2 regions of the Citrobacter sp. LST-B2 genome follow, and region 1 is predicted to be linked to the other one. Evidence: riboswitches for the same ligand, from Rfam matches in the RefSeq annotation. Region 1 holds a riboswitch; the other holds the start of a gene.
What was found. Region 1 has a riboswitch for thiamine pyrophosphate ahead of thiC (phosphomethylpyrimidine synthase ThiC). Riboswitches for the same ligand answer to the same signal wherever they lie in the genome.
Positions count from the first base shown of each region.

Region 2: it holds a riboswitch for thiamine pyrophosphate, as region 1 does, so the genes downstream of both, thiM (hydroxyethylthiazole kinase) here and thiC (phosphomethylpyrimidine synthase ThiC) in region 1, are expected to answer to the same signal.

Region 1 covers NZ_CP192598.1:4,734,099-4,750,192, reverse strand. The annotation lists gene thiS (sulfur carrier protein ThiS) at 1-66, opposite strand, end outside; gene ACQ0PY_RS22885 (HesA/MoeB/ThiF family protein) at 47-805, opposite strand; gene thiE (thiamine phosphate synthase) at 798-1,433, opposite strand; gene thiC (phosphomethylpyrimidine synthase ThiC) at 1,433-3,334, opposite strand; TPP riboswitch at 3,420-3,529, opposite strand; gene ACQ0PY_RS22870 (Rsd/AlgQ family anti-sigma factor) at 3,580-4,068, opposite strand; gene nudC (NAD(+) diphosphatase) at 4,166-4,939, shown strand; gene hemE (uroporphyrinogen decarboxylase) at 4,981-6,045, shown strand; gene nfi (deoxyribonuclease V) at 6,055-6,726, shown strand; gene ACQ0PY_RS22850 (YjaG family protein) at 6,768-7,358, shown strand; gene hupA (nucleoid-associated protein HU-alpha) at 7,545-7,817, shown strand; gene ACQ0PY_RS22840 (DUF1481 domain-containing protein) at 7,830-8,525, shown strand; gene zraP (zinc resistance sensor/chaperone ZraP) at 8,596-9,036, opposite strand; gene ACQ0PY_RS22830 (hypothetical protein) at 9,040-9,243, opposite strand; gene zraS (two-component system sensor histidine kinase ZraS) at 9,284-10,690, shown strand; gene zraR (sigma-54-dependent response regulator transcription factor ZraR) at 10,687-12,012, shown strand; gene purD (phosphoribosylamine--glycine ligase) at 12,009-13,298, opposite strand; gene purH (bifunctional phosphoribosylaminoimidazolecarboxamide formyltransferase/IMP cyclohydrolase) at 13,310-14,899, opposite strand; rRNA gene ACQ0PY_RS22805 (16S ribosomal RNA) at 15,525-16,094, shown strand, end outside.
Region 2 covers NZ_CP192598.1:3,142,298-3,158,391, forward strand. The annotation lists gene ACQ0PY_RS15235 (ADP-ribosylglycohydrolase family protein) at 1-957, shown strand, start outside; gene ACQ0PY_RS15240 (carbohydrate kinase family protein) at 954-1,919, shown strand; gene ACQ0PY_RS15245 (GntR family transcriptional regulator) at 1,893-2,639, opposite strand; gene thiD (bifunctional hydroxymethylpyrimidine kinase/phosphomethylpyrimidine kinase) at 2,681-3,481, opposite strand; gene thiM (hydroxyethylthiazole kinase) at 3,478-4,266, opposite strand; TPP riboswitch at 4,298-4,395, opposite strand; gene ACQ0PY_RS15260 (hypothetical protein) at 4,653-5,087, opposite strand; gene rcnB (Ni(II)/Co(II) efflux transporter accessory subunit RcnB) at 5,826-6,152, shown strand; gene apbC (iron-sulfur cluster carrier protein ApbC) at 6,365-7,474, opposite strand; gene metG (methionine--tRNA ligase) at 7,640-9,673, shown strand; gene ACQ0PY_RS15280 (YehR family lipoprotein) at 9,877-10,335, shown strand; gene ACQ0PY_RS15285 (YehS family protein) at 10,380-10,850, opposite strand; gene btsR (two-component system response regulator BtsR) at 10,897-11,616, opposite strand; gene ACQ0PY_RS15295 (sensor histidine kinase) at 11,609-13,297, opposite strand; gene mlrA (HTH-type transcriptional regulator MlrA) at 13,521-14,252, shown strand; gene ACQ0PY_RS15305 (protein YohO) at 14,312-14,419, shown strand; gene ACQ0PY_RS15310 (ABC transporter permease) at 14,400-15,131, opposite strand; gene ACQ0PY_RS15315 (ABC transporter ATP-binding protein) at 15,115-16,062, opposite strand; gene ACQ0PY_RS15320 (ABC transporter permease) at 16,055-16,094, opposite strand, start outside.

The DNA of each region.
Region 1 (16,094 bases):
CAGCAGTGTATGCACGGAGAGTCCTTCTGCACACTGCATTGGCTCATCATTGAACTGTATTCGCATGTCGCCCTCCACACACTGGGCACCCGCTGGCGCGGCGTAATGCCAGGCTGCGCCACTGGCTGGTTTTGCCGTCAAACAGGCGCAATTCGCCGCCGGGTATCTCCATACCGCTTAGGAGCTTGATTGCCTCGAGTGCCTGCAGGGTCCCCATCATCCCGACGACGGGGCCGACAACGCCTGCGGTACGGCAATTGCGTTCGGGTTCCGCGTCATCCGGCCATAAGCAGCGATAGCAGCCTTGTGACCAGGGCGGCGTCAACACCATCAACTGGCCGCCAAAACCGACCGCGCTGGCGGTGATCAGCGGGGTATCGAGCGCCACGCAGGCGGCGTTAATTTCCTGACGCGTCGCCATGTTGTCGGTGCAGTCGAGCACGACATCCGCTTGCGCCACTGCATGCCTGAGCGCCTCTCCACTCAGACGCTGCGTCAGCGAGAGCAGTTCGATATCCGGATTGAGTCGTGCCAGCCGCTGCTGTGCAACCTGCGATTTAGCGCGGGCAATGTCATCCGTGGTGAACAGGATCTGCCGCTGCAGGTTGCTGAGATGAACCTCATCGTCGTCAGCCAGCACCAGCGTGCCGACACCGGCTCCTGCCAGATACAGCGCGGCCGGTGAGCCTAATCCGCCCAGCCCGACGATCAGCACACGGCTGGCAAGCAGCTTTTGCTGACCGTCAATGGCGATATCGCCCAGCAGGATCTGACGGCTATAGCGCATAAAGTCACGGTCATTCATCGCCTGCTCCTGCTATCGCCAGCAATTGCGCGGTGGCCGCCCGCCAGTCTTCGGCCTGGATAATGGCGCTGACCACCGCAATACTCCCTACACCAGTCGCCAGCACGGCGGGTGCGCGCTCCAGGCTGATACCGCCAATGGCGACGGTAGGATAATCATTCAGACGATTGATATGCCGTGCGAGTTGTTCCAGTCCTTGCGGCGCGGACGGCATCTGCTTAGTCTGCGTCGGGAAAACGTGGCCCAGCGCGATGTAGGAGGGACGTGCCGCCAGCGCTACGTCGATCTCCATATCGTCGTGTGTCGAGACGCCCAGGCGTAATCCCGCCGCCTGAATCGCCTTCAGTTCGGTGGTTTCCAGATCTTCCTGACCCAGATGCACGCCATAGGCGCGATGTTTGATCGCCAGCCGCCAGTAATCGTTAATAAACAGACGGGCGTTGTATTTCCGCCCCAGTTCGATGGCGGCCACCACATCGGCTTCCACCTCTTCATCACGCTTGTCTTTTATGCGCAACTGGAGCGTACGCACGCCCGCATCCAGTAGGCGTTCAATCCACGTTACGCTGTCGACTACCGGATAGAGGCCCAGGCGAAAAGGAACCGTTGGGAAATCGGGTTGAATCATCAGACTTCCTCCCGTTTGAGGTAGATTTCTCCGCCTTTGGCGCGGAAGGTGTCTGACATATCCGCCATCCCCACTTCGATGGTCTGCGCGGCGGCGTAGTCACGGACTTCCTGACTGATTTTCATTGAGCAGAATTTCGGGCCGCACATGGAGCAGAAGTGCGCGACTTTGCCGGATTCCTGCGGCAGGGTTTCATCGTGGTAAGCGCGGGCGGTAAACGGATCGAGCGCCAGATTAAACTGGTCTTCCCAGCGGAATTCAAAGCGCGCTTTGGACATCGCGTTATCACGGATTTGCGCCCCCGGATGCCCTTTCGCCAGATCGGCGGCATGGGCGGCAATCTTGTAGGTAATCAGCCCCTGTTTCACATCTTCTTTGTTTGGCAGGCCAAGGTGTTCTTTCGGGGTGACATAACAGAGCATCGCGCAGCCAAACCAGCCGATCATCGCTGCGCCAATTCCCGAGGTGAAATGGTCGTAACCCGGTGCGATATCAGTGGTCAGCGGGCCTAAGGTGTAGAATGGCGCTTCATGACAGTGCTCCAGCTCTTCGGTCATGTTGCGACGGATCATCTGCATCGGCACATGGCCCGGACCTTCAATCATCACCTGCACGTCATACTCCCAGGCGATTTTGGTCAGTTCGCCCAGTGTGTGCAGTTCTGAGAACTGTGCCTCGTCGTTGGCGTCCTGAAGGGAACCCGGACGCAGGCCATCGCCGAGCGACAGCGACACGTCATAGGCAGCGCAGATTTCACAAATCTCGCGGAAGTGCTGGAAGAGGAAGTTCTCTTTGTGATGAGAGAGACACCATTTCGCCATAATGGACCCTCCGCGCGAGACAATCCCTGTCAGGCGTTTCGCGGTCATCGGCACATAGCGCAGCAGCACTCCGGCATGAATGGTGAAGTAGTCCACCCCCTGTTCGGCCTGCTCCAGCAGCGTATCGCGGAAGGCTTCCCACGTCAGATCTTCGGCGATCCCGTTGACCTTCTCCAGCGCCTGGTAGATCGGAACGGTACCGATCGGCACCGGGCTGTTGCGCAGGATCCATTCGCGGGTTTCATGGATATAGCGACCGGTGGAGAGGTCCATCACCGTGTCTGCCCCCCAGCGCGTTGACCACACCAGTTTCTCCACTTCTTCTTCGATGGAGGAGGTGACGGCAGAGTTGCCGATATTGGCGTTCACCTTCACCAGGAAATTACGCCCGATAATCATCGGTTCCGATTCCGGGTGATTGATGTTGGCGGGGATGATAGCTCGTCCAGCGGCCACTTCATCACGCACAAATTCCGGCGTGATGTTCTCCGGCAGGCGTGCGCCAAATCCTTCACCCGGATGCTGCTGGCGTAACACTTCACTGCGGATGCGTTCACGGCCCATGTTTTCACGAATGGCGATAAACTCCATTTCCGGGGTGACGATACCCTGGCGCGCGTAGTGCAGTTGCGTCACGCATTTGCCTGCTTTCGCGCGTTTTGGCGTCAGCAAACCGGTGAAACGCAGTTCATCCAGACCGTCGTCGGCCAGACGTTCTTTGGTATAGACAGAGCTGCGGTCAGTTAAGGCTTCGCTGTCGTTACGCGCATCAATCCACGGCTGGCGCAGCTTTGTCAGCCCCTGCTGGACGTTAATTGCCACATCCGGATCACCATACGGACCGGAGGTGTCGTACACCGGAATCGCTTCGTTCTCTTCAAACTGCGGTTCCGCTTTGCTGCCGCCGATGAGCGTCGGGCTAAGCTGAATTTCCCGCATCGGGACGCGAAGATCGTGTTGTGAACCGGTGATGTAGATCCGTTTTGAGTTCGGGAAGGCTGTGCCTTCCAGCGTATCGATAAAGTGTTGTGCTTGCGCGCGCTGTTCGCGGCGGGACAATTTAGGGGTAGTTGCAGACATAGCTCATTCCAAAAAAGTAAGGAGATGGCTTGTCAGACGACGGATGAGTAATAGGTGTGCGACGCCCGTTAAGGCTTACGCATAAAGCAGAATTACTCTTGTTCCCTTCGCAGGTTTTAACCTGATCAGGTTCCGCGGATCCCGAATTAACGGTCTCAGCCGGTGTTTTCACACCAGGCACTCCGACAAGATGTAACCTCTGATAAGAGGCAATAGGGGTAAACTACGCGTTCTGTGCGCCGAACTCAAGCAGGACGTTTGATAACCGCATTGTCATGCATGGCGTCAAAGACCAGCATGATCAGCTTATCTTCCAGCGCAAATCGGGCTTCCAGCGCTTCGCCGAGATCGGATAAAACCTGTTGAAACTCCAGGCAGTTATCGTGATCAATCGCCGTTTCCAGGCTGGAGTCATAGTAGTCCATGATGCGTTGTGTGTTAGCTTCCAGTAGCGGCCAAATTTTTGTCGCTTTTAAAAGCTGCCCGTTACCTTCCAATTTATGCAGAATACGTTCATAAATACTGAAGTGTCCGGTGGAGAGGTAGTCGACCAGGCTCTGACAAAAATCATCCAGCGCTTTTTCATTCAGTTGCATGTACGATTCTTTGCCAGGCTTAATGCCAACCAGATTGTAGTAAGCCACGAGCAGATGCTTACGTACATGTAGCCAGCGATCAACCAGTTTGTTACTTCCTCTGACGCGCTCTGTCAGGTCTTCCAGCTGGTTTAGCATGATTGACTCCGCAAGTGTAGATTTAAAAACTGCTCACGCAGGAATTGTAAAAATAATGTTATCAACATGCCAGTGAAGCAAAGGTAGTGCAAGAGCTATGGATCGTATAATTGAAAAATTAGATCACGGCTGGTGGATCGTCAGCCATGAGCAAAAATTATGGTTGCCTCATGGCGAATTGCCACACGGCGATGCGGCAACTTTCGATCTTGTCGGGCAGCCAGCGCTGCAAATCGGAGAGTGGGAAGGCGAACCCGTCTGGCTGGTGCAACAGCATCGGCGTCACGAGATGGGATCGGTTCGTCAGGTGATCGATCAGGATGTGGGGCTGTTTCAACTGGCGGGGCGCGGGGTACAGCTGGCTGAGTTTTATCGATCGCATAAATTCTGTGGCTACTGCGGGCACCTGATGCATCCGAGTAAAACCGAGTGGGCGATGCTCTGTACCCACTGCCGTGAACGTTACTATCCGCAAATCGCCCCCTGCATTATCGTCGCCATTCGCCGTGAGGATTCGATCCTGCTTGCCCAACACGTTCGCCATCGTAACGGCGTACATACCGTACTTGCCGGATTTGTTGAGGTGGGCGAGACCCTGGAACAGGCGGTGGCGCGTGAGGTGATGGAAGAGAGCGGCATTAAAATTAAAAACCTGCGCTATATCACCTCGCAGCCGTGGCCTTTCCCGATGTCGCTGATGACTGCGTTTATGGCGGAGTATGACAGCGGCGAGATTGTCATCGACCCGAAAGAGCTGCTGGAGGCTAACTGGTATCGCTACGATGATCTACCACTCCTGCCGCCGCCTGGCACCGTCGCACGGCGTCTGATCGAAGATACCGTGGCAATGTGTCGGGCTGAGTATGAATGACATGATACACTGACGGCCTGACGCAATAAGGAACTGCAAAAATGACCGAACTGAAGAACGATCGTTATCTGCGTGCGCTGCTGCGCCAGCCCGTTGATGTCACCCCGGTATGGATGATGCGCCAGGCGGGCCGCTATTTACCGGAATATAAAGCCACCCGCGCAGAGGCGGGCGATTTTATGTCGCTGTGCAAAAATGCCGAGCTGGCCTGCGAAGTGACGCTCCAGCCGCTGCGCCGTTATCCGCTTGATGCGGCGATCCTCTTCTCGGATATCCTGACCATTCCGGATGCGATGGGACTGGGGCTCTGGTTTGAAGCCGGCGAAGGTCCGCGTTTTACTGCACCGGTCGCCTGCAAAGCCGATGTCGACAAGCTGCCGGTTCCCGATCCGGAAGATGAACTGGGCTACGTGATGAACGCGGTACGTACGATTCGTCGCGAGCTAAAAGGTGATGTGCCACTGATTGGCTTCTCCGGCAGTCCGTGGACGCTGGCGACCTACATGGTGGAAGGCGGAAGCAGCAAAGCCTTTACCGTGATTAAAAAGATGATGTATGCCGACCCGAAAACGCTGCATGCGCTACTTGATAAGCTGGCGAAGAGCGTCACGCTGTATCTGAATGCTCAAATCAAGGCGGGCGCGCAGTCGGTGATGATTTTCGACACCTGGGGTGGCGTGCTGACCGGACGCGATTATCAGCAGTTCTCGCTGTATTACATGCACAAAATCGTTGATGGCCTGCTGCGTGAAAACGACGGTCGCCGCGTGCCGGTGACGCTGTTTACTAAAGGTGGCGGACAGTGGCTGGAAGCGATGGCGGAAACCGGCTGCGATGCGCTCGGACTCGACTGGACCACCGATATTGCCGATGCACGTCGTCGCGTGGGACATAAGGTTGCTTTACAGGGCAACATGGATCCTTCCATGCTCTATGCGCCTACGGCGCGGATCGAAGAAGAAGTGGCGTCTATACTTTCTGGTTTCGGCCAGGGGGAAGGCCACGTCTTTAACCTCGGTCACGGCATCCACCAGGACGTGCCGCCAGAACATGCTGGCGCCTTTGTGGAGGCGGTGCACCGGCTGTCCGCACAATACCACCGCTAAGGAGACCATATGGACCTCGCGTCGCTACGCGCTCAACAACTTGAACTGGCCTCATCTGTAATCCGCGTGGATCAACTTGATAACGATCCGCCGGATCTGATCGGCGGGGCAGACGTGGGGTTTGAACAGGGCGGAGAGGTGACGCGGGCGGCGATGGTTTTGCTGAAATATCCCTCGCTGGAACTGGTTGAATACAAAGTGGCGCGCATCGCCACCACCATGCCTTATATCCCCGGCTTTCTCTCCTTCCGTGAATATCCCGCGTTGCTGGCAGCGTGGGAGCAACTCTCGCAAAAACCCGATTTGCTCTTTGTGGATGGTCACGGTATTTCCCATCCGCGCCGTCTCGGCGTGGCCAGCCATTTCGGACTGTTGGTGGATGTGCCGACCATTGGTGTGGCGAAAAAACGATTGTGCGGCAAGTTCGAACCACTCTCTGCTGAACCTGGCGCACTGGCGCCGCTGATGGACAAAGGTGAGCAACTGGCATGGGTCTGGCGCAGCAAAGCGCGCTGTAATCCGCTGTTTATCGCTACGGGCCATCGTGTCGGGTTGGACAGCGCCCTGGCGTGGGTGCAGCGCTGTATGAAAGGCTACCGCCTGCCGGAGCCAACCCGCTGGGCGGATGCGGTGGCATCGGAACGTCCGGCATTTATGCGATGGCAGGAAATGCAGCCCTGATTGCGGTACACTGCCGCTAATTTCTGATTCGAGAATTCATCATGTTACAAAACCCGATTCATCTGCGTCTGGAACGTCTGGAAAGCTGGCAGCACGTCACGTTTATGGCCTGCCTGTGTGAGCGCATGTACCCGAACTATGCCATGTTCTGCCAACAGACCGGGTTTGGCGACGGACAGGTGTACCGCCGTATTCTGGACCTGATCTGGGAAACGCTGACGGTCAAAGATGCGAAAGTGAATTTCGACAGCCAACTGGAGAAGTTTGAAGAAGCGATCCCGGCGGCAGATGATTATGACCTGTATGGGGTTTATCCGGCCATTGATGCCTGCGTGGCGTTAAGTGAGCTGGTTCATTCCCGTTTGAGCGGTGAGACGCTGGAACACGCCATTGAAGTCAGCAAGACGTCCATCACTACGGTTGCGATGCTGGAAATGACCCAGGCAGGTCGAGAAATGAGCGATGAAGAGCTCAAAGATAACCCGGCGGTGGAGCAAGAGTGGGATATTCAGTGGGAAATATTCCGACTTTTAGCTGACTGTGAAGAACGCGACATTGAGCTGATAAAAGGGCTTAGAGCAGACCTGCGTGAGGCTGGCGAGAGCAATATCGGTATAAATTTGCAGCAGTAAGACACGAAAACGTGATTTAACTTCTGAATTGTCGTACCTGAAGGCTTCCCTTCCGCCCCCCGTCTGGTCTACATTTGGAGGGCGAAAAAAAGTGGCTATCGGTGCGTGTATGCAGGAGAGTGCTTTTCTGGCATTTCCGTCGCACTCGATGCTTAGCAAGCGATAAACACATTGTAAGGATAACTTATGAACAAGACTCAACTGATTGATGTAATTGCAGACAAAGCAGAACTGTCCAAAACCCAGGCTAAAGCTGCTCTGGAATCCACTTTGGCTGCTATTACTGAGTCTCTGAAAGAAGGCGATGCTGTACAACTGGTTGGTTTCGGTACCTTCAAAGTGAACCACCGTGCTGAGCGCACTGGCCGCAACCCGCAGACCGGTAAAGAAATCAAAATCGCCGCAGCTAACGTACCGGCGTTTGTTTCTGGTAAAGCACTGAAAGACGCAGTTAAGTAAGACCACGTGGCTGTGAACAGTTTTAATGAAGGGGCGGCTTCGCCCCTTTCGTCTGTCTGGCGTCGCACGTTGACGTTAGCAGGCGTGCTGTTGCTAACGGCCTGTAGCCATAACGCCTCTCTTCCGCCGTTTACCGCCAGTGGGTTTGCTGACAACCAGGGTGCGGTGCGTATCTGGCGTAAAGACGCATCAGACGGCGTCCATATGCTTTCGGTGTTCAGTCCGTGGCGTAATGGCAGTACCACAACCAGCGAGTACCGCTGGCAGGGTGATTCCCTTTCACTGATAGAACTCAATATTTATGGCGAACCGCCGGAGCATATCCGCGTGCGTTTTGACGATCGCGGCGAACTGAGCTTTATGCAGCGCGAAGTCGATGGTCATAAACAGCAGTTGTCGAACGACCAAATCGAATTGTACCGTTACCGTGCCGAGCAGATCCGCCAGACCAGCGATGCATTGCGACAGGGGCGGGTGGTCTTGCGTCAGGGACGCTGGCATGCCGCTGAACGTACGGTTACCACCTGCGAAGGCGAGACGATTAAACCGGATTTAGATGCCTGGGCGATGAGTCACATTGAGCGCCGCCAGAGCCATTCATCTGTTGACGTCAGCGTGGCATGGCTGGAGGCGCCCGAAGGGTCACAGCTTCTGCTGGTGGCGAATTCCGACTTCTGCCACTGGCAGCCAAAAGAAAAAACGTTTTGATGGGTGCCGGATGGCGGCCTACATCAGACATTCTGTAGGCCTGATAAGCGTCGCGCCATCAGGCAAAACATTACCAGTGTCCCATTCCCATGTGGCCGCCACGACCACCGCATCCGCCGTAACCCATCCCCATACCCATACCGCCAGGGACACCGGCCTGAGCCATGGCAACATCCCGTTTCACCCGTTGTTCATCCAGAGACTGTCTTAAGGATTCCATCTCTTTAGCCACCGCATTGATTTTGGCGGTATCCGGCGGATTCGTCGCTAACAGCGCGTTGTATTCATAGCGTTTGGACATCAGTTGTTGGCGTAGGGCGTTAGTCTGGTTGTAAAAGTCATTATGGATTTTTTGCGCGGCAGCCTGCTGCTCTGCGCTCAGTCCACTGCCATTTTGTTGCCACATGCCGCCGCCGTTCCCCCAGTGATGCCGCGCCAGGGCGGGGCTGGAACCCAGCACCATCAAAGAGAGGGCGATCAGCGCCAGGCCTGCTTTCGTGTTCCGTTTCATCATTTATCCTCCTGTGGGTGGTCTTATCTTCTGTATTGCATCTTCCGTGCCAGACTGATTCTTCCCGCCCGGCGCGGGTTCTGGCGATGCACAGGCCAGCAAAGCGAGTAAAAATGACTCGCCGGAAGGACGCAGTGGGTCATTTTTACCCGGCGTTGTCGGCAGTTTGTGTGGCAAGACCGGGATACGAGCCGCGAAAAGTGGCATGATTTCTGCTGAAAAGAAGGGATTGAGTCACTCAGAGCTGATGAGAATGATGCGAGAACATAAGGATACGGTAGCCCGATGGTTGAGCGGGGTGCTACCCGCCATCATCCTGATTCTGGTTGGGCTATTTGCCGTGATGGTGATCCGCGATTACGGGCGTGAAAGTGACGCAGCGCGGCAGACGCTGCTGGAAAAAGGCAGTGTGCTAATCCGTGCACTGGAGTCGGGGACGCGCGTCGGGATGGGCATGCGGATGCATCATGCTCAGCAGCAAACGCTGCTCGAAGAGATGGCGGGGCAGCCAGGCGTGCTGTGGTTTGCCGTGACCGATGCGCAGGGCAACGTTGTCATGCACAGCGATCCTGCCCTGGTCGGGAAAACGCTCTACTCGCCAGCAGAGATGCACACATTACACCCAGGAGAAGAGGCGCGCTGGCGTGCGCTTGACGCGACGGATGCGCAGGGGGAGACCGTTCCGGCGCTGGAGATCTATCGTCAGTTCCAGCCGCTGTTTTTCCCTGGACGACACGGGATGCGTGGGATGTCGCGTGGTAATGGCGCAATGCCGGGTTCTGCTCATCAGTTCATTTTTATCGCCTTTGATGCCAGTGAGTTGGCCGTGACGCAGGCGCGTGAGTGGCGTAATACGCTGATTATGCTTTTCGCGCTGACCACCGTGCTGCTGGCGACCCTCCTGACGTTTTTCTGGTACCGGCGATACCTGCGTTCTCGCCAGCTGTTGCAGGATGAGATGAACCGTAAAGAGAAGCTGGTGGCGATCGGGCATCTGGCCGCAGGCGTCGCGCATGAGATTCGAAATCCGCTCTCTTCCATCAAAGGACTGGCAAAGTACTTTGCTGAACGCGCGCCAGCGGGCGGTGAAGCGCATGAACTGGCGCAGGTGATGGCGAAAGAGGCCGATCGTTTAAACCGGGTGGTCAGTGAACTGCTGGAACTGGTGAAGCCCGCGCACTTGTCCTTGCAGTCGGTGGATCTCAATGCGGTAATTGACCACTCTCTGCAACTGGTCAGCCAGGACGCGCAGAGTCGGGCGATTGAGCTGCAATTTGTGTCTGACCCTGCGCTGCCGCCCGTTCAGGCTGACCCGGACCGGCTGACGCAGGTGTTGCTGAATCTTTATCTGAACGCGATTCATGCCATCGATCGGCAGGGGACCATCCGCGTTGAGGCAAGCACAAGCGGAGCCGATCGCGTTAAAATCACCGTTGCAGACAGCGGGAAAGGGATTGCGGCGGAACAGCTGGCCGCCATTTTCACCCCTTATTTCACGACGAAAGCGGACGGTACGGGACTGGGGCTGGCGGTGGTACAGAACATCATTGAACAGCATGGCGGGACGATCCAGGCGGATAGCCTGCCAGGTAAAGGCGCAACGTTCACCCTCTGGCTCCCGGTGACGTTAACACGTAAGGATTCACAAGGATGATTCGCGCAAAGATCGATATTCTGGTGGTGGATGACGACGTCAGCCACTGCACTATTTTACAGGCATTACTGCGAGGATGGGGCTATGACGTCGCGCTGGCCTACAGCGGGCGAGCCGCACTCGAGCAGGTGCGTGAACACGTCTTTGACCTCGTGTTGTGCGATGTACGCATGGCGGAGCTGGACGGCATCGAAACGCTGAAAGAGATCAAGACGCTGAACCCGGCAATTCCGGTGCTGATCATGACGGCGTTTTCCAGCGTGGAGACGGCGGTAGAGGCGCTAAAAACCGGCGCGCAGGATTACTTAATCAAACCGTTGGATTTTGATAATCTGCAAACGACGCTGGAAAACGCGCTGGCGCATACGCGAGCATCCGCCAGCGAGCTGCCGTCAGTTTCCGCCTCGCAGTTTGGGATGGTCGGCGAAAGTCCGGCGATGCGACAACTGCTGAGTGAAATTGCGATGGTTGCGCCTTCCGATGCAACGGTATTGATTCATGGAGATTCTGGCACCGGGAAAGAGCTGGTGGCGCGCGCGCTGCATGCCTGCAGTGAGCGGAGCGACAAACCGCTGATAACGTTGAACTGCGCGGCGCTCAACGAGTCGCTACTGGAATCTGAGCTGTTCGGTCATGAAAAAGGCGCATTTACCGGTGCCGACAAGCGCCGGGAAGGGCGTTTTGTCGAAGCCGATGGCGGCACGCTGTTTCTTGATGAGATTGGTGATATCTCGCCGATGATGCAGGTGCGGTTGCTGCGGGCGATTCAGGAACGCGAAGTTCAGCGTGTGGGCAGCAACCAGACTATCTCGGTCGATGTCCGCCTGATCGCCGCGACTCATCGCGATCTGGCGCAAGAGGTGCAGGCCGGACGTTTTCGTCAGGATCTCTACTATCGCCTGAACGTGGTGACCATTGAAACGCCGTCGCTGCGTCAGCGGCGGGAAGATATCCCCCTGTTGGCTGACCACTTTCGCCAGCAGTTTGCTGAACGTAACCGTAAGGCGGTGAAAGGGTTTACCCCACGGGCGATGGATCTGCTGATTCACTACGACTGGCCGGGGAATATCCGTGAGCTGGAAAATGCGATTGAGCGTTCAGTGGTCCTGCTGACCGGAGAGTATATTTCTGAGCGCGAGCTGCCGCTGGCGATCGCGAGTCAGCCCCTGCCGCTCATGACGGAGCAGGCCATTCAGCCGCTGGTGGAAGTCGAAAAAGAGGTGATTCTGGCGGCGCTGGAAAAAACGGGCGGCAACAAAACGGAAGCCGCCCGTCAGCTAGGGATTACGCGAAAGACGCTGCTGGCGAAACTGTCGCGTTAGTTCTGTTCACGCTCAATGGCGCGCCAGCCGATGTCTTTACGGCAGAAACAGTCGTCCCAGTGGATATCGGTCATTAAGGCATAGGCGCGTTTCTGCGCCTCTGCCACCGTATCCCCCAGCGCAGTGACGCACAGCACGCGACCACCGCTGGTGACAACCTGCTCGTTATCGTCCAGTCGGGTGCCGGCGTGGAACACTTTGCCATCTGCCACTTCTTCCAACGACAAACCGTGGATCACGTCGCCGGTGCGATAATCGCCAGGATAACCGCCCGCTGCCATCACCACGCCAAGCGAGGCGCGATCATCCCACTCTGATTTTTGCTCATCCAGTTTGCCTTCGCAGGCAGCAAGGCAAAGCTCAACCAGATCGGATTTCATACGCAGCATGATGGGCTGGGTTTCCGGATCGCCAAAGCGGCAGTTAAATTCGATCACCTTCGGATTGCCCTGTTTGTCGATCATCAGACCGGCATACAGGAAACCGGTATAGGTGTTACCTTCTGCCGCCATGCCTTTGACGGTTGGCCAGATGATGCGTTCCATCGTGCGCTGATGGACGTCATCCGTCACCACTGGCGCCGGAGAATAGGCACCCATCCCGCCGGTGTTCAGGCCGGTATCACCATCGCCTACGCGCTTATGATCCTGACTGGTCGCCATCGGCAAGACGTGCTCGCCGTCGACCATCACAATAAAGCTGGCTTCTTCGCCATCGAGGAACTCTTCAATCACGATGCGATGACCCGCGTCGCCAAACGCGTTGCCAGCCAGCATATCATGTACGGCGGCTTCGGCTTCTTCCAGCGTCATTGCGACAATCACACCCTTACCGGCAGCCAGACCGTCAGCCTTAATGACGATCGGCGCGCCTTTCTCACGCAGATAAGCGAGAGCTGGTTCGATCTCCGTAAAGTTCTGATATTCGGCCGTCGGGATCTGGTGACGTGCAAGGAAATCTTTGGTGAACGCTTTTGAACCTTCCAGTTGTGCTGCGCCAGCGGTTGGACCGAAGATTTTCAGGCCCGCCGCACGGAAGGTATCGACCACGCCTTTCACCAGCGGCGCTTCCGGGCCGACGATCGTCAGGTCGATCTTTTCACTCTGGGCAAAGTTCAGCAGTGCCGGAATATCGGTTGCGCCGATCGCGACGTTTTGCAGCGTCGGTTCCAGCGCAGTGCCGGCATTACCCGGTGCAACAAATACGGTTGCCACTGTTGGTGACTGAGCGGCTTTCCACGCCAGAGCGTGCTCGCGCCCGCCGTTTCCGATAACTAATACTTTCATGTCTCGCTCCATTAATGGCGGAAGTGGCGCATGTCGGTGAAGATCATCGCAATGCCGTGTTCGTCAGCAGCGGCAATGACTTCATCATCACGGATGGAACCGCCTGGCTGGATCACGCAGCTCACGCCAACAGCGGCAGCAGCATCAATACCATCGCGGAACGGGAAGAAGGCGTCGGACGCCATCGCGGAACCTTTCACTTCCAGACCTTCATCCGCGGCTTTGATCCCGGCAATTTTAGCGGAGTAGACGCGGCTCATCTGGCCTGCGCCAATACCGATAGTCATGTTCTCTTTGGCGTAAACAATGGCGTTGGATTTAACGAACTTCGCGACTTTCCAGCAGAACAGCGCGTCGCGCAGTTCCTGTTCGGTCGGCTGGCGCTTCGTCACCACGCGCAGCTCACCAGCAGTGACCATACCCAGATCGCGATCCTGTACCAGCAGACCGCCGTTAACACGTTTGAAGTCCAGGCCCGGCACGCGCTCAGCCCACTGACCGCAGGTCAGAACGCGCACGTTTTGCTTGGCAGCGGTGATTTTCAGCGCCTCATCGGTCGCTGATGGAGCGATGATCACTTCGACAAACTGACGGGAGATGATGGCCTGCGCCGTTTCAGCATCCAGTTCGCGGTTAAAGGCGATGATGCCGCCGAAGGCAGATGTTGGGTCGGTTTTGTAGGCGCGATCGTAGGCATCCAGAATAGAGGTGCTTACGGCAACGCCGCATGGGTTCGCGTGCTTGACGATAACGCAGGCTGGCTCGTTGAACTCTTTCACACATTCCAGCGCGGCGTCGGTATCGGCGATGTTGTTATAGGAGAGTGCTTTGCCCTGAACCTGCTGAGCGGTTGCAACGGAGGCTTCTTGTACGTTCTCTTCTATATAGAATGCAGCCTGCTGGTGGCTGTTTTCACCGTAGCGCATATCCTGCTTCTTAATGAAGTTCAGATTCAGCGTCCGCGGGAAGCGACCCGCGGCGTCTTTGCTTTCACCGTGATAGGCCGGAACCATGCTGCCAAAATAGTTGGCAATCATACTGTCGTAAGCGGCGGTGTGTTCGAAGGCTTTAATCGCGAGGTCGAAACGGGTATCGAGGGTCAAAGAACCGTCGTTGGCATCCATCTCTTTAATAATGGCGTCGTAGTCGCTGCTCTTTACAACGATTGCGACATCTTTATGGTTTTTTGCAGCAGAGCGCACCATTGTCGGCCCGCCGATGTCGATGTTCTCTACAGCATCTTCCAGTGAGCAGCCTTCGCGGGCAACGGTCTGGGCGAACGGATAAAGGTTAACAACCACCATGTCGATGGGGGCGATGCCGTGCTGTTCCATAATCCCGTCATCCTGACCGCGACGACCGAGAATGCCGCCGTGTACTTTAGGATGCAGGGTTTTGACGCGTCCATCCATCATTTCCGGGAAACCGGTGTAATCGGAAACTTCGGTCACCGGCAGACCTTTCTCTGCTAACAGACGGGCAGTGCCCCCTGTCGACAGCAGATCCACACCACGTGCGGAAAGTGCCTGGGCGAATTCGACGATACCGGCTTTGTCAGAAACACTGAGCAGAGCGCGGCGGACTGGACGACGTTGTTGCATGGTAAATCCCCTGGATTTGACGATAACAGAGAGCGTTAGCTGAATTTTTCGTGAAAAACTTAGCTAACGCCCCTTACGGGGCATCCTTGTTTTGCGGGGGCATTGTAACGAAAACGTTTGCGCAACGCTCGCGAATTTTTCTTTTTCGATTCTGGTTCTGATTTTCTCTCTATATAGATCGTTAACGGCAGGGAAGATCCGCTCAAAGATCCCGACGATTGTGGATAAGTCTGTGTGTAAAAGGGTATAAGGCGGGGTTTTGCTGGGGAATGCAGCAGTCAGTCATTTTTCTGCAACTTTTCTATTGCGGATGCTCGAGAACTCCCTATAATGCGCCTCCATTGACACGGCGGATGTGAATCACTTCACACAAACAGCCGGTTCGGTTGAAGAGAAAAATCCTGAAAATCAGGGTTGACTCTGAAAGAGGAAAGCGTAATATACGCCACCTCGCGACAGAGCGCTAAAGCGCGTCGCAACTGCTCTTTAACAATTTATCAGACAATCTGTGTGGGCACTCAGAGTGACATGGATTCTTAACGTCGCAAGACGAAAAATGAATACCAAGTCTCAAAGAGTGAACACGTAATTCATTACGACGTTTAATTCTAGGAGCATCAAACTTAAATTGAAGAGTTTGATCATGGCTCAGATTGAACGCTGGCGGCAGGCCTAACACATGCAAGTCGAACGGTAACAGGAAGCAGCTTGCTGCTTTGCTGACGAGTGGCGGACGGGTGAGTAATGTCTGGGAAACTGCCCGATGGAGGGGGATAACTACTGGAAACGGTAGCTAATACCGCATAATGTCGCAAGACCAAAGAGGGGGACCTTCGGGCCTCTTGCCATCGGATGTGCCCAGATGGGATTAGCTTGTTGGTGAGGTAACGGCTCACCAAGGCGACGATCCCTAGCTGGTCTGAGAGGATGACCAGCCACACTGGAACTGAGACACGGTCCAGACTCCTACGGGAGGCAGCAGTGGGGAATATTGCACAATGGGCGCAAGCCTGATGCAGCCATGCCGCGTGTATGAAGAAGGCCTTCGGGTTGTAAAGTACTTTCAGCGGGGAGGAAGGGGTTAAGGTTAATAACCTTAGCCATTGACGTTACCCGCAGAAGAAGCACCGGCTAACTCCGTGCCAGCAGCCGCGGTAATACGGAGGGTGCAAGCGTTAATCGGAATTACTGGGCG
Region 2 (16,094 bases), 1.6 Mb from region 1:
GATGCGATGGGTATGCCGTCAGAACTGTGGCCAAGAACCCGCGTCAAAGCACACTTTGGCTGGATTGACCGCTTTCTGCCGGGCCCAAAAGAAAATAATGCGGCCTGTTATTTTGGCCGCGCAGAATTTACCGACGATACCTCAATGGCGCTCTGTCTGGCGGATGCTCTGCTGGAACGTGACGGCGAGATCGACCCGGACCTGATTGGACGGAACATTCTCGACTGGGCGTTGCGCTTTGACGCCTTCAATAAAAACGTTCTCGGGCCGACGTCGAAAATCGCCCTGAACGCGATTCGCGACGGGAAACCGGTAGCAGAACTGGAGAATAACGGCGTCACCAACGGCGCGGCCATGCGCGTATCGCCATTGGGATGCCTGCTGCCCGCCCGCGATCTGGATGCGTTTATTGAGGATATCGCGCTGGCCTCCAGCCCGACGCACAAATCCGATCTGGCTATCGCCGGTGCGGTGGTGGTGGCATGGGCGATTTCACGGGCGATTGAGGGTGATTCCTGGGCCGCAATTGTTGACTCGCTTCCCGCCATCGCCCTGCACGCCCAGCAAAAGCGCATTACTACGTTCAGCGCATCGCTTTGTGCGCGTCTGGAGATGGCGCTGAAAATTGTGCGCAATGCTGACGGAGCCGAAGCGGCCAGCGAACAGTTGTATCAAGTGATTGGCGCCGGAACCAGCACGATCGAATCGGTGGCCTGCGCCATCGCGATGGTCGAACTGGCGCAAACGGATCCCAATCGCTGCGCCATTTTGTGTGCCAACCTCGGCGGCGATACCGATACCATTGGAGCAATGGCAACGGCCATTTGCGGCGCGTTGCAGGGTATAGGTGCCATCAACCCGGTATGGAAACAAGAGCTGGATACGGTCAATCAGCTCGATTTCAACCGCTATGCGACGGCGCTTGCTCGTCTGCGCCAACGTCGGGAGGCGTCATGAACACTTCACGTTTAGCCGAACTGTTGCCGGGGTTAACGACCCGCCATCCGGTCACGGTTATCGGCGCGGCGGTCATCGATGTCATCGCTGATGCCTATGCCCTGCCCTGGCGCGGGTGTGACATTGAACTCAAACAGCAAGGCGTTAACGTCGGCGGCTGCGCGCTGAACATCGCCGTGGCGCTGAAACGGCTGGGTATTGATGCCGGTAACGCCCTGCCGCTGGGCCAGGGCGTATGGGCCGAGATCATTCGTAACCGGATGGCGAAAGAAGGGTTACACAGCCTCATCGAGACCACACAAGGTGACAACGGCTGGTGCCTTGCGCTGGTCGAACCGGATGGCGAGCGCACGTTTATGTCATTCAGCGGCGTGGAGAACCAGTGGAATACCGACTGGCTGGCCCAGCTCACCATCCCACCTGACAGCCTGATTTATCTTTCGGGCTATCAACTCTCCTCACCCTGCGGCGAGCTGTTGGTGCAGTGGCTGGAAGGGCTGGATCGCGTTATGCCGTTTATCGATTTTGGCCCGCGCATTGGCGATATTCCTGATGCACTGATGTCACGCATTCTGGCTTGTCGCCCTCTGGTGTCGCTCAATCGTCAGGAAGCCGAAATCGCGGCGGAGCGGTTTGGTCTCAGCCAGGATGTGGAAGACTTAGGTGCGCAATGGGTGAAGCAATTTTCTGCGCCGTTAATCGTGCGCCATGACAAAGAAGGCGCCTGGTACTTCAGCGCGCAATCTTCCGGATGCGTACCCGCCTTCCCGACAACGGTCGTTGACACGATTGGCGCCGGTGACAGCCACGCGGGCGGCATGCTGGCCGGGCTGGCGTCGGGCTGGTCGCTGGCGGATGCCGTGCTGCTCGGCAACGCCGTGGCATCGTGGGTGGTAGGACATCGCGGCGGTGACTGTGCGCCGTTTCGCGAGGAGTTACTCCTCGCACACAAAGACGTATAAATCGCTTCGGCAGTAGCTGATGCTGTACTCGATGGGCCGCTGCTGTTGGTCAAGCGCTACCTGTTTGATCACCAGCACCGGCACTTTGCTGTCCATCTGGATATGCGACTGGAATTCAGCATCCGGCATCTTTGCACTCACCCGTGAGCGCGTGCGCTGGGGATGGATATGCTGGCTGCGGAAATAGTCGTACAGCGATATACCAATTTCATCGGCATCATGAATAAGATGCGCGGGCACCCACGACTCCTCGATAGAAACCGCGTCCTCATCAACGTAGCGGATGCGCTTAAGCAGAAACACATCGCTGCCGGCGGCAATCGCCAGCTGTTGCGCCACCTCTTCCGGACACTTAACTACCCGTTTGTTGACCCATAAGGTGTCCGGTTTTTTCCCGCGCAGCACCACCTGTTGAGAAAACCCACGCGCCTCTTTCAGCGAATATTCAAAGATGTTGTTGATCTGCGTGCCGTAGCCGCGAGCACGCGTCACCACGCCTTCTTCTTCCAGCGCCTGCATCGCTTTGCGCACCGTGATGCGCGAAACGCCCGTTAACTGACTGAGATCGCGTTCGCCAGGCAAAATGTTGCCATGCGCAACCACACCACTGCGCACGGCATTTTTCACCGTTTCGGCAAACTTGATATACAGCGGGGTATTATCCACCGCTGAAATACGTTCGTTCAGTTGCGCGATAAGTTGAGTATGCGCTTGTTCCATGAGTCTTTTTCCTGACAGCCAGTCTGCTGCCAGTATATACGCTACCAATACGCGTGGAAATGATGAACCGGCCCGATGCCGTGTCCAACCTCCAGCGTGTCAGCCTGCGCGAGCGCCGCCGACAGCCAGACTTTCGCCTCCTGCACTGTCCCGGCCCAGTCAGCATGTCGTGGACGCAGCGCGGCCAGCGCCGCAGAGAGCGTACATCCGGTGCCGTGCGTGTTTTTGGTCATCACCCGCGGTGCGGTAAAGCGCTGTTCACCGGTCGCTGTAAAGAGCCAGTCAGGACTTTGTTCATCGTCCAGATGACCGCCTTTCATCAACACTGCGCCACAGCCTATCGCCAGCAACGCTCGCCCCTGTTCCAGCATCTCTTTTTCTGTTCGTGCGTGCGGGCAATCCAGCAGCGCTGCCGCTTCGGGCAGATTAGGCGTAATGAGTGAAACCTGTGGCAACAGTCGCCTGCGCAATGTCTCAACGGCGGAAGTCGACAATAACGGATCGCCACTTTTCGCCAGCATGACTGTGTCGAGTACGACATTCTGCACCTGATGGCGTTCCAGTCGTTCCGCCACCGCCTCAACGATATCGGTTTCCGCCAGCATACCGATTTTGGTGGTATCGATGCGCACATCGCTGAACACCGAATCGAGCTGCGCGGCGACAAAATCCGGTTCAATGCGATACACCGACTGCACGCCGCGTGTATTCTGCGCCACCAGCGCGGTAATTACCGCACAGCCGTAAGCGCCGAGCGCCGAGAAGGTTTTCAGATCGGCCTGAATACCGGCGCCGCCGCTGGGATCGGTACCGGCAATGGTCAGTGCGTTAACCCGCTTCATGCTGCGACCTCCGCATCCAGGGTGTAGAGCGCATCAAGAAACGCCGGAACAAAACTGCCGGGTCCGTGACAGATTTTGCTGGCGTGCTGTCCTGCCAGTTTCATCCATCCACAGGCGGACGCGATGTTTTCGATCCGGTTTCCGGGTAGCGCGCAGCTGGCGGCGACCACGGCAGAAAGCGCACAGCCAGTGCCCACGACTTTCGTCATCAGCGGATCGCCGCCGGTGACGCTCAGAGTGCGCTCGCCGTCGGTGATGTAATCCACTTCGCCGGTGACTACCACAACAGCGCCGGTGTGGCGTGCCAGAATCTGCGCCGCCGGCAGAGCCGTTGCAACCGGGTCGGTAGCATCCACTCCACGCCCGCCAGCGCTTTCACCGGCTAACGCCAGGATCTCAGAGGCGTTACCGCGAATGGCAGCCGGTGTTAAGGCAAGGAGTTCTAGGCAGAAACGGCGACGGTATTCAAGCGCGCCTACGGCAACCGGGTCTAGTGTCCATGGAGTTTTGGCGCTGTTTGCCTGCTCAACCGCCGCCCGCATTGCATGTGCACGCGGTTGTGTCAACGTGCCGACGTTGATGAGCAACGCGCTGGCAAGGGCTGCAAACTGGCGAGCTTCTTCGGGCTCAATCACCATCGCCGGAGAAGCCCCCAGCGCCAGTAGCGTATTGGCGGTAAAACTCTGCACGACGTCATTGGTCATACAATGTGTTAACGGAGAAAGGGTACGAAAATCTTGTAAGGTACGAACCGCATGTTCGCGGCTGTGCAGGTCAGGCTGCATGGTTACGCTCCTGCCCGCGCGAAGAAGGGACACGAGCAGTGTCTGACTTCCCTACGCTGGCATTATCCAGATCAGGTGGTACGGGTATTTCTCAGCCCTTCGTGAAAAGGGGCACCCCGAGTCATTAACGAAATTTTTCTGCGTGACGGTCAGGTCACTCGCGTGATGATACCCTCACTGCCCCGATTTGTAACCCTTTCGCTACTCTGCATTTACCTGTTCAGCCTGAACATCAATAGTGAAAGCCGCCACCCGCACGGCGGCAATATCCTCTTATACCGCGTCAACCATTGGTTGGGCATGAGCAACGGCTTGTTGTGCCTGCGCAATATCAGAAGCATCTGCGGAAAAGGACGTTAGCGGAATAAGCGCTAACAGATAATTTCTCATTTCGCCCACCCCAAAAACTGTCTCTGTTCGTTCAGCACGGCTAACCGTCCGTTGGTGTACACGACAAAATAGTGCAACCCTTGTTGATAGACCGTCGCCTTTTCCTCTTTCTCGATAACTGCAGCATGAGCTCCATCAATATCAAGCCCGGTGCTCACCTTTTTAATTTCCATGCCTTCAAAGTGATATATGTTTTTTTTCTTTGCCGCCTGAGCGTGTTGCTTTACCGCTTCACGTGCATTCACATACGCGTTTTGCTCCGCGTTATTGATAATCATCTGTTGATTAGACTGTTCTACCTGATAGCAGACATCACGACTGACGCCTTTGGCTTCACAGCGCGCCAGGCGCTGCTCTTCCGACACACAGCCGGACAGAATACTGACAACCAAAAGCGAAAATACCGCCTTTTTTATAGTTAACTGTTTCATCACTGCCATCACCATCATTAATTAACAAAATAATATCACCCTGCAAAAGCAGCGTGTTTTTATATCACTATTTAGTGCGCAGAATATTTAGGCCGCTTTCATCTGTCAATATAATTTAGGGAAATTAAGATCAAATAACTTAGAGGATGCATGACACCAGGATAAATCCGAAGAAAATAGTTATTCCCCGTCTTCAAATTTGCAATTAATTAACGTAACAAATACAAAAGACTAATGTCATCAAAACGATGATTCTTAATTGCTATTCAGCGGGTTTTCCATGATCTTTATCAATATTGGAAATTCAGAAACGATCCATAGTTTTATTTCAATCTGTTTATATGTTGACATTAATTAATTGTTATAGATAGACAATTCTCAACAACATCGTCTGTAATACGTATTTAAAAATGAGCCTCCGGATAGTGAAGTTAATTATTTTTCATTTTTTCCTGCACACCCTTATCATCAGTGCGGGTTTTATTGCAGGCGTGATGTACGCTGAACGTCTGCATTTTTGCATATGGGGCTAATCCACTGTTAGCCTGTGTTCCGAAAGGCATCGCCACTCTCCCCGTATTTGGCGATTTTCTTCTATAGTGCATGTCAGACTAATAAATTTTACATTTTTTACGAATTTTTCGGGAATCTAACAAACCCGCGCTTGTCAGTTATCATGAAGGCCGGGAAAGATACACGACTGATTTTGAGGGTCCTAACAGTGGAGAGCGTAGAAGTATGAAGAATAAATTGGTGGTAGGCGCGCTGCTGCTCGCATCCAGCGCGGTCTGGGCCGCACCAGCTACAGCCGTCCCCGCGAAGGGGATTGATCAATATGAACTCAGTGGTTTCATCGCCGACTTTACCCACTTCAAGCCTGGCGATACGGTGCCAGAGATGTATCGCACTGACGAGTACACCATCAAACAGTGGAATCTGCGTAATTTACCTGCGCCAGATGCCGGGACACACTGGACCTACATGGGCGGTGCCTATGTGCTGATCAATGACGCTGACGGTAAAATTATTAAAGCTTACGACGGCGAGATTTTCTATCATCGTTGAGGTTCGCCCCCCTCGGGCTGAGGGGGAATCCAACGCTTATTTTATCGTTAAGGTCATCAGGATAACCCCGCACAGACGGTCAGATTTAAGAAGAACGCCCACGTTATTCAGTGGCTCTGCATAACTCAGATAGCGTTATTCAAATTAGATATTCACCACACCGATATAAAATCAATGCGGTGAATAGAAAGAATAAAACCGATTAGCCGAAATCAGACGGCGCGAAAGGCAATTTCGCCGGGGATGACTTCACCCTGCCAGTAAAGCTGTGCGGCAACACGTCCCGCCAGTTCGCGATACATCACGGTGAAATCACTGTCCGGACGGCTGACCACGGTTGGCGTCCCGCGATCGAGATCTTCACGCAGACTAATATGCAACGGCATTTGTCCCAACAGTTGCGTGTGATACTGCTCAGCCAGTTTTTGCGCGCCACCGGTACCAAAGATCGGCTCATGATGACCGCAGTTGCTGCAGATATGCATGCTCATGTTTTCGACAATGCCCAGCACCGGCACCTCGACTTTTTCGAACATGACAATGCCTTTTTTAGCGTCAATCAACGCAATATCCTGCGGCGTGGTCACCACAACGGCCCCCGTGACCGGGATGTTTTGTGCCAGCGTCAGCTGGATATCACCAGTACCCGGCGGCATGTCCAGCACGAGGTAATCCAGATCCGGCCACAGCGTCTCTTGTAGCATCTGCATCAGCGCTTTACTGGCCATCGGCCCACGCCACACCATCGCGTTATCATCAGTGACCAGATAACCGATGGAGTTCGTCGCCAGCCCGTGAGACATGATCGGTGCCATATGGGTACCATCCGGCGAGGTTGGGCGCTGGTTTTCCGCCCCCAGCATAGTTGGGATCGACGGACCATAAATGTCGGCGTCCAGAATCCCTACTTTCGCCCCTTCTGCCGCTAATGCCAGCGCCAGGTTTACCGCAGTCGACGATTTACCGACGCCGCCTTTGCCGGAGCTGACGGCGATAATGTTCTTCACGCCGTTCACACCCGGCTGATTTTTCACGCGCTTCAGGGTGGCGATGTTGTGAGAAAGCTTCCAGTCGATCGCCTTCGCCCCGGTAATTCGCAGCAGATCAGCGCTACATTGCTCTTTTAACACCTCAAAGGCACTGTGCCAGACGAACGGCATGACCAGTTCAACGTGCAGCGTGTCATCCATCCAGGCGACGTGGTGTAACGCTTTAAGTGTCGTCAGGTTATGCTTCAGGGTGGGGTGCTGAAAATTCGCCAGCGTCCCGGCGACCATGGCGCGCAGGGTTTCTGGTGATTTGGCCTGGGATTGTGCGTTCATCCCGACTCCTTTTTGTTGTTCTGAAAAGGTCAATTGTAGTGAGGTAGTGTACTCCAGCGGTAACAATTATTCATTTGTGGTTTGATGCCCTTAATTCTTGGCGTAGTTATTCCCTTTCAGGTAACATCAGAACCCCCTTTCAACAGAGAAGAAGTAACATCTACTATGACTCAAGTCGCGAAGAAAATTCTGGTAACGTGCGCGCTGCCGTACGCCAACGGCTCAATCCACCTCGGCCATATGCTGGAGCACATCCAGGCTGATGTCTGGGTCCGTTACCAACGAATGCGCGGCCACGAGGTCAACTTCATCTGCGCCGACGACGCCCACGGCACGCCGATCATGCTGAAAGCACAGCAGCTTGGCATCACTCCGGAGCAGATGATTGGTGAAATGAGTCAGGAGCACCAGACGGATTTCGCCGGGTTCAACATCAGCTATGACAACTACCACTCCACGCACAGCGACGAGAACCGGGAGTTGTCTGAGCTCATCTATACCCGTCTGAAAGAGAACGGTTTTATTAAGAACCGCACCATTTCTCAGCTCTACGATCCGGAAAAAGGTATGTTCCTGCCGGATCGTTTTGTGAAAGGCACCTGCCCGAAATGTAAATCACCGGATCAGTATGGCGACAACTGCGAAGTGTGCGGCGCGACCTATAGCCCGACGGAGCTGATCGAGCCGAAGTCTGTGGTCTCTGGCGCGACGCCGGTGATGCGTGACTCCGAACACTTCTTCTTTGACCTGCCCTCTTTCAGCGAAATGCTACAGGCGTGGACCCGTAGCGGCGCGCTGCAGGAGCAGGTGGCGAACAAAATGCAGGAATGGTTTGAATCCGGTCTGCAGCAGTGGGATATCTCCCGCGATGCCCCTTACTTTGGTTTTGAAATCCCGAATGCGCCGGGCAAATATTTCTATGTCTGGCTGGATGCGCCAATCGGCTACATGGGCTCTTTCAAAAATCTGTGCGATAAGCGCGGCGATACCGTCAGCTTCGACGAATACTGGAAGAAAGATTCTACTGCCGAACTGTATCACTTCATCGGCAAAGATATCGTCTATTTCCATAGCCTGTTCTGGCCTGCCATGCTGGAAGGCAGCAACTTCCGTAAACCGACGAACCTGTTCGTGCATGGTTATGTCACGGTCAACGGCGCGAAGATGTCCAAATCCCGCGGCACGTTTATTAAGGCCAGCACCTGGCTGAACCATTTTGATGCAGACAGCCTGCGTTACTACTACACTGCGAAGCTCTCTTCGCGCATTGATGATATCGACCTGAATCTGGAAGACTTCGTCCAGCGCGTAAACGCCGATATCGTCAACAAGGTGGTTAACCTCGCCTCCCGTAACGCTGGCTTTATCAACAAACGTTTCGATGGTGTACTGGCGGCTGAACTGGCTGACCCTGCGCTGTATAAAACCTTTACCGATGCAGCGGCTGTGATTGGCGAGGCGTGGGAAAGCCGTGAGTTCGGCAAAGCGATCCGTGAAATCATGGCGCTGGCGGATGTCGCGAACCGTTATGTTGATGAACAGGCGCCGTGGGTGGTGGCGAAACAGGAAGGTCGCGACGCCGATCTGCAGGCGATCTGCTCGATGGGCATCAACCTGTTCCGCGTGCTGATGACGTACCTGAAGCCGGTGCTGCCGACGCTGAGCGAGCGCGTTGAAGCATTCCTGCACACCGAACTGCGTTGGGATGCTATTGCGCAACCGCTTCTGGGCCATAAGGTCAATACTTTCAAAGCTCTGTATAACCGTATCGATATGAAGCAGGTGGAAGCGCTGGTGGAAGCCTCTAAAGAAGAGGTGAAAGCTATGGCAGCTCCGGTAACCGGCCCACTGGCGGACTTCCCGATTCAGGAAACCATTACCTTTGACGATTTCGCGAAAGTCGATCTGCGCGTAGCGTTGATTGAAAACGCTGAATTCGTTGATGGCTCCGATAAACTGCTGCGCCTGACGCTGGATTTGGGTGGCGAGAAGCGTAACGTCTTCTCCGGCATTCGCTCTGCTTATCCGGACCCGCAGGTGCTGATTGGTCGTCATACGGTCATGGTGGCAAACCTGGCGCCGCGTAAAATGCGCTTTGGCATCTCAGAAGGGATGGTGATGGCCGCAGGTCCTGGCGGGACAGACATCTTCCTGCTGACCCCGGATGAAGGCGCAAAGCCTGGACACCAGGTTAAATAAGCTTTTCTAAAGCGCCGCTCTCACGGCGCTTTTTCTTTTGCGTCATATTAATCCAGGCAATAACTCGCATGATTTCAGATTTTTCAATGATCATTATCAGACATATTCAGTAGCCATTTTCCCCTCTCCTGCCTCATTTCTGGTATACATACCCTGCAAGGTTTATTTTTGAGCAGCAGACGTTTAATAAAATGGAGTTTTACATGAAAGCATTAAATACGTTTTTTTCGGTCGTTTTTGCGTCAGTTCTCGTTTTCTCTCTGGCAGGATGTGGCGACAAGGAAGAAAGCAAAACATTCAAAGCGGACGTCAATGGCACTGAGATCGTAATGACCTATACCTACAAGGGTGACAAAGTCATTAAGCAGACCTCAGAGAACAAAATCAACTACGCCTCTATCGGGGTAAAAACCAAAGAAGATGCGGCGAAAATCCTCGATCCGATCAGCGAAAAATATCAAAACATTCCTGGCGTGGAAGAAAAGCTGACCTATAAGGATGGCTACGCGGAAGAAACCGTTTCTGTTGACATGGAAAAAGTTGACTTTAAAAAGCTGCAGGGCGTGATGGGTACGCAATTCTCGGGTGACCCAAGCAACGGCATTAGCATGAAACAGAGCCAGAAAATGCTGGAAACCGCTGGCTTTAAAGAAGTGAAATAATCAAACGACGACGACCTGGCATCCAGCCGGGTCGTCGCTTTCTATCAGCCTTTATTGCCGTGCAGACGCGCCGTCAATCCGCGCAGGAAATAACGCATAAACTGATCACCACACTCGCGGTAGTTTTTATGATCCGGAGAACGCATCATGGCGGTGATTTCCGGCATTGAAACGCGAACGTTCTGCTGGGTCATAATCGCCTGAATATCATCCGTTTTCAGTGAAAAAGCGATACGCAGCTTTTTCAGCACCGTATTGTTGTTCACCCGACGCTCAAGCGCCAGTTCAGGCGCAGACTCATCTTTGCCGCGCTTCTCGTAAATCAGGCCGTTCAGGAATCCGGAGAGGATAATATCCGGGCAGCGGACAAACCCCTCTTCATCTTCCCTGGTCATCCAGGTGTCGAAACCCGCAGAGGTGGATTCCATGTCGGCCAGCGCAAGAATGCGCACCATGTCGTTATTATTGGCTTTCAGGGCGTAGCGCAGGCTACGAAGAATATCGTTACTTAGCATAGAGCCTTCAACTGTCGATAATGCAATGGCGCGCAGTGTATCAGTTTTACAGGCCAATCGCCTCTTTCAAACTTTTCAGATAGCGGCGACTGACCGGAACAGTTAACCCATTACGCAGTATCAGTTCCGCCTGACCGTTATCTTCCAGACGAATTTCCTGTAACTGCGCCATGTTAACCAGATATTGACGATGACAGCGCAGCAATGGCGTGCGGCTTTCCAGCGTTCTGAGCGTCAGTTCAGTAAAGCCTTCTTTGCCGTCGCTGCTGGTGACATAAACACCGCTCATGCGACTGCTGACGAAAGCGACATCATCCATTTGCAGCAGATAGATCCGGCTATGGCCGCTACAGGGGATAAACTTCAGCGACTGTTGGTTTTCCGGCAATACCGATACGTCCTGTTTGCTCCGCTCCTGGCGCAGGCGGCTAAGGGTTTTCTCCAGCCGCGCCTCTTCTATCGGTTTAAGCAGATAATCAAAAGCGTGTTCTTCAAAGGCTTTAATTGCGTATTCGTCAAAAGCGGTCAGAAAAACAATATACGGCCGATGCTCCGGGTCGAGCATACCCACCATTTCCAGCCCGCTGATACGCGGCATTTGAATATCCAGAAACAGCACGTCCGGATGCAGTCGATGCACCGCGCCAATCGCTTCTACGGCGTTGGCGCACTCGCCAACGATCTCGATATCACTTTGTTCCTGTAACAGGATCCGCAGATTTTCCCGCGCTAACGGTTCATCATCCACAATCAGCACTTTAATCATGCGTCTCCTCCAGGGGCAGTCGTAGGGTTATTCGGGTAAAGCAATCCGGTTCGCAGACGACGCTAATACCATAATCATCGCCAAACCGTTCACGCAGGCGTTTATCCACCAGATTCATGCCCAGACCGCTGACGTTCGCGGAGGGCTGATACAACCCGGCGTTATCTTCAATATCCAGCATCAAATACTGCCCTTCCTGACGGGCGGTGATGGACACCTCCCCCGTGCCCAGTAGTTGCGATGTCCCATGCTTAATGGCGTTTTCGACTATGGGTTGCAGGGTGAAGGCTGGCAACTGTTGATGCGCCAGCGCATCCGGCACGTTTAAACTCACCTGCAACCGCGACTGGAATCGCGCTTTCTCAATTTGCAGATAGGCATTCACGTGCTCAATTTCGTCGGCCAGTGTGACGATCTCCGACGGGCGCTTTAAGTTCTTACGGAAAAAGGTAGAGAGATCCTGTACCAGTTGGCTCGCCTGTTCACTGTCGCGGCGCACCACCGCTTTGATGGTGTTGAGCGCATTAAACAGAAAATGCGGATTGACCTGCGCATGCAGCAGCTTAATTTCTGACTGCGTCAACATCGCTTTCTGACGTTCATATTGTCCAGCAAGGATCTGTGCGGAAAGTAGCTGCGCAATCCCCTCACCCAGCGTTCGGTTAATGGAACTGAACAACCGGTTTTTCGCTTCATAGAGTTTGATGGTGCCCATCACCCGTTGGTTTTCTCCGCGTAAGGGAATGACCAGCGTAGAACCGAGCTTGCACTGTGGATGCAGCGAACAGCGATACGGCACTTCGTTGCCGTCAGCGTAAACCACCTCGCCCGTCTCGATGGCCCGCAGCGTGTAACCGGAGGAGATCGGCCTGCCCGGCAGGTGATGGTCGTCGCCAATCCCGGTAAAGGCTAACAGCCGCTCGCGGTCAGTGATTGCCACCGCGCCGATATCGAGTTCTTTGTACAGCACCTGCGCCACCTTCATGCTGTTCACTTCGTTGAATCCCTGGCGCAAGATCCCCTCGGTGGAGGCCGCCACTTTCAGCGCAGTAGCGGAAAACGCAGAGGTATATTTTTCAAACATCGCCCGCTTGTCGAGCAAAATACGCATAAACAGCGCCGCACCGACGGTGTTGGTGACCATCATGGGAGCGGCGATATTGCTGACCAGTCGGTAAGCATCGTCAAACGGCCGGGCTATCAGCAAAATGATCAGCATCTGTACCATTTCGGCGACAAATGTGATCGCCCCGGCCGTCAGCGGATTAAAGACTTTATCCGTGCGTCCTCGCCGCGTCAGCACGCTGTGCACCAGGCCACCCAGCAATCCTTCCACGATAGTGGAGATCATACAACTGAGCGCCGTCATGCCGCCCATTGAGTAGCGGTGCAGACCCCCGGTCAGCCCCACCAGTCCACCCACGACCGGCCCGCCAAGCAGACCGCCCATCACCGCGCCAATTGCCCGTGTGTTGGCGATAGAGTCGTCAATATGCAGACCGAAATAGGTGCCGAGGATACAGAAAATGGAGAAGGTTACGTAGCACAGCAGTTTGTGCGGCAAACGAACGGTTACCTGCATCAATGGTATGAATAAACGAGTTTTACTCATCAGCCATGCGATAACCAAGAACACGCACATCTGCTGAAGCAGCAACAACACCAGATTAAACTCGTACATACCTGCAGACCACACATCAACTAAAACCGCGTAACATACATCGACTCGCGGGATCTGTCTTTGAACTGTTGCATAAAATGAGAAATTAGTAAGGGATATCACACAAAAAGTACCGGTGTACTGATAAAACCACCCCTCACCTGAACAAAAAACAGACAAAACTACCTGGTTCGAAAAAGAGCGACTAAAGTTAGACTGGGACCTCGCGAGCAAGGATAAAATAATGGCGCTTTACACCATAGGTGAAGTGGCTTTGCTTTGTGATATTAACCCCGTTACGCTTCGCGCGTGGCAACGGCGTTATGGATTATTGAAACCCCAGCGTACCGACGGGGGGCATCGCCTGTTCAATGATTCGGATATCGACAGGATCCGCGAAATCAAGCACTGGATAGATAACGGGGTGCAGGTCAGCAAAGTCAAAATGCTGTTGAGCAATGAGAACGTAGACCTGCAAAACGGCTGGCGTGAACAACAGGAAATCCTGTTGCACTATCTGCAAAACAACAATCTGCACAACCTGCGGGTCTGGCTGAAAGAGCGTGGCCAGGATTTCCCCGCGCAAACGCTGACCACCCATCTTTTTCTTCCGCTACGTCGACGATTGCAGTGCCAACAGCCGACGCTACTGGCGCTACTGGGGATCCTTGATGGCGTACTGATCAATTACGTCGCCATTTGCCTCGCCTCAGCCAGAAAAAAACAGGGGAAAGATGCGCTGGTGGTGGGCTGGAATATTCACGATACCACGCGTTTGTGGCTGGAAGGCTGGGTCGCCAGTCAGCAGGGATGGCGGGTTGACGTTCTGGCCCATTCGCTGAGCCAGTTTCGCCCGGACCTGTTCGAAGGGCGCACCTTACTGGTGTGGTGCGGTGAAAATCAGACATCGGCGCAGCAACAGCAACTGAATGCCTGGCGTGCGGAAGGGCATGATATTTACCCGCTTGGCATTTAATGATTCATTAACAGCTACGCTTCTCTGTATAATCTCTGGGTTAACATAAGGAGAACATCATGAGCGTAGCGAAAATCGGTGTCATCACCCTCTTTTTACTCATGGCCATTGGCGGTATTGGCGGCGTGATGCTTGCAGGCTATACCTTCATTTTGCGTGCCGGCTAAGGTGCTGCACTAACCGTTCGAACAGGCGGTCTACGATGATCGCCGCCAGCGCAACCAGCAACGCCCCCTGAATGACATACGCCGTATTGAACCCGCTCAGACCAATGATAATCGGTGTACCGATCGTGCTGGCACCTACCGTCGACGCGATAGTCGCGGTGCCAATATTGATAATCACCGACGTTCGCACACCTGCCAGAATCACCGGTGCCGCCAGCGGCAGCTCAACCTTGCGTAACTGTTGTCCCGGACTCATCCCCATGCCACTGGCAATGCTGCACACACTTTCCGGGATCGATCCTATCCCCGCCAGCGTCGCCTGGAGGATGGGTAACACGCCGTACAGAATCAACGCAATAATGGCCGGTTGCTGACCAAACCCCATCACCGGCACCGCAATCGCCAATACCGCGACGGGCGGGAAGGTTTGTCCAACGGCGGCAATGGTCTCCACCAGCGGACGAAACTCTCTTCCCCATGGTCGGGTCACCACAATCCCGGCGCCGACACCAATCACCACCGCAAACAGGCTTGACACGGCCACCAGCCAGAAATGGGCCAGCGCCAGCGCGAGAAAGCTCTCCTGCTGATAGACCGGACGTGGAAGTTCGGGAAACAGGCTGGCGAAAATCGCCTGACTGTGCGGTAAACCTGCCAGCATCAGCAGGAAAAGTGCGATCAGCCAGAGCAGCGGGTCACGCAGTCGTTTCATGCGTCAGCGTCTCCGATAGCAGATCGCGAAAATGCAGCGTCCCGCAAACCATGCCCTGCCGGTTGACCACCGGTAACACATCGCGGCCGTGCGCGACAAACGCTGAAAGCGCATCGCGCAGCGTCATCGCTTCCGTCAGCGTCTCTCCGTCAATGCGCTCATCCCGGCGAACATAGTCCGCCACGGTGCGCAGTGACAGCAGTCGCACCCCCAGTTCACTGCGACCGAAAAACTGTTGCACAAAGTCATTCGTCGGGGCCGTCAGCATCGCCAACGGTGTCCCTTGCTGGACTATCTCGCCGCCGTCCATCAGCACCAGATGCTCCGCCAGTCGCAGCGCTTCATCAATGTCGTGCGTCACCAGCACAATGGTTCGCCCCAGCAAACGGTGGATACGGGTCATCTCTTGCTGCAACGCCCCACGCGTGACGGGATCCAGCGCGCCAAACGGTTCATCCATCAGCAGTACCTGCGGATCGGCGGCCAGCGCCCGCGCCACGCCCACGCGCTGCTGCTGCCCACCGGAAAGCTGGTGCGGATAGCGCTCGCGCAATCCCTCTTCCAGCCCGAGCAACGCCATTAATTCTGCCACCCGCTCATCAATTTTTTTGCGCGGCCACTTCAGCAGTTGTGGCACGGTGGCGATGTTCTGCGCCACCGTCCAGTGCGGAAACAGGCCAATCGACTGAATCGCGTAGCCCATCCGTCGGCGCAGTTCCAGCACCGGCAGACTGCGGATTTCTTCGCCTGCAAAGCGGATCCTGCCGCTGTCATGCTCCACCAGTCGGTTAATCATTTTCAGGGTCGTGGATTTCCCCGAGCCCGAGGTACCAATCAGTACTGAGAAACTGCCTTCCTGAATGTGCAGGTTCAGGTTGCTAACCGCGTTGTGCTCACCAAAGGCTTTATTTACGTGGCTAAATTCAATCATGGTGGGTTACCTTCAGCAGAGCGATCCCTAAA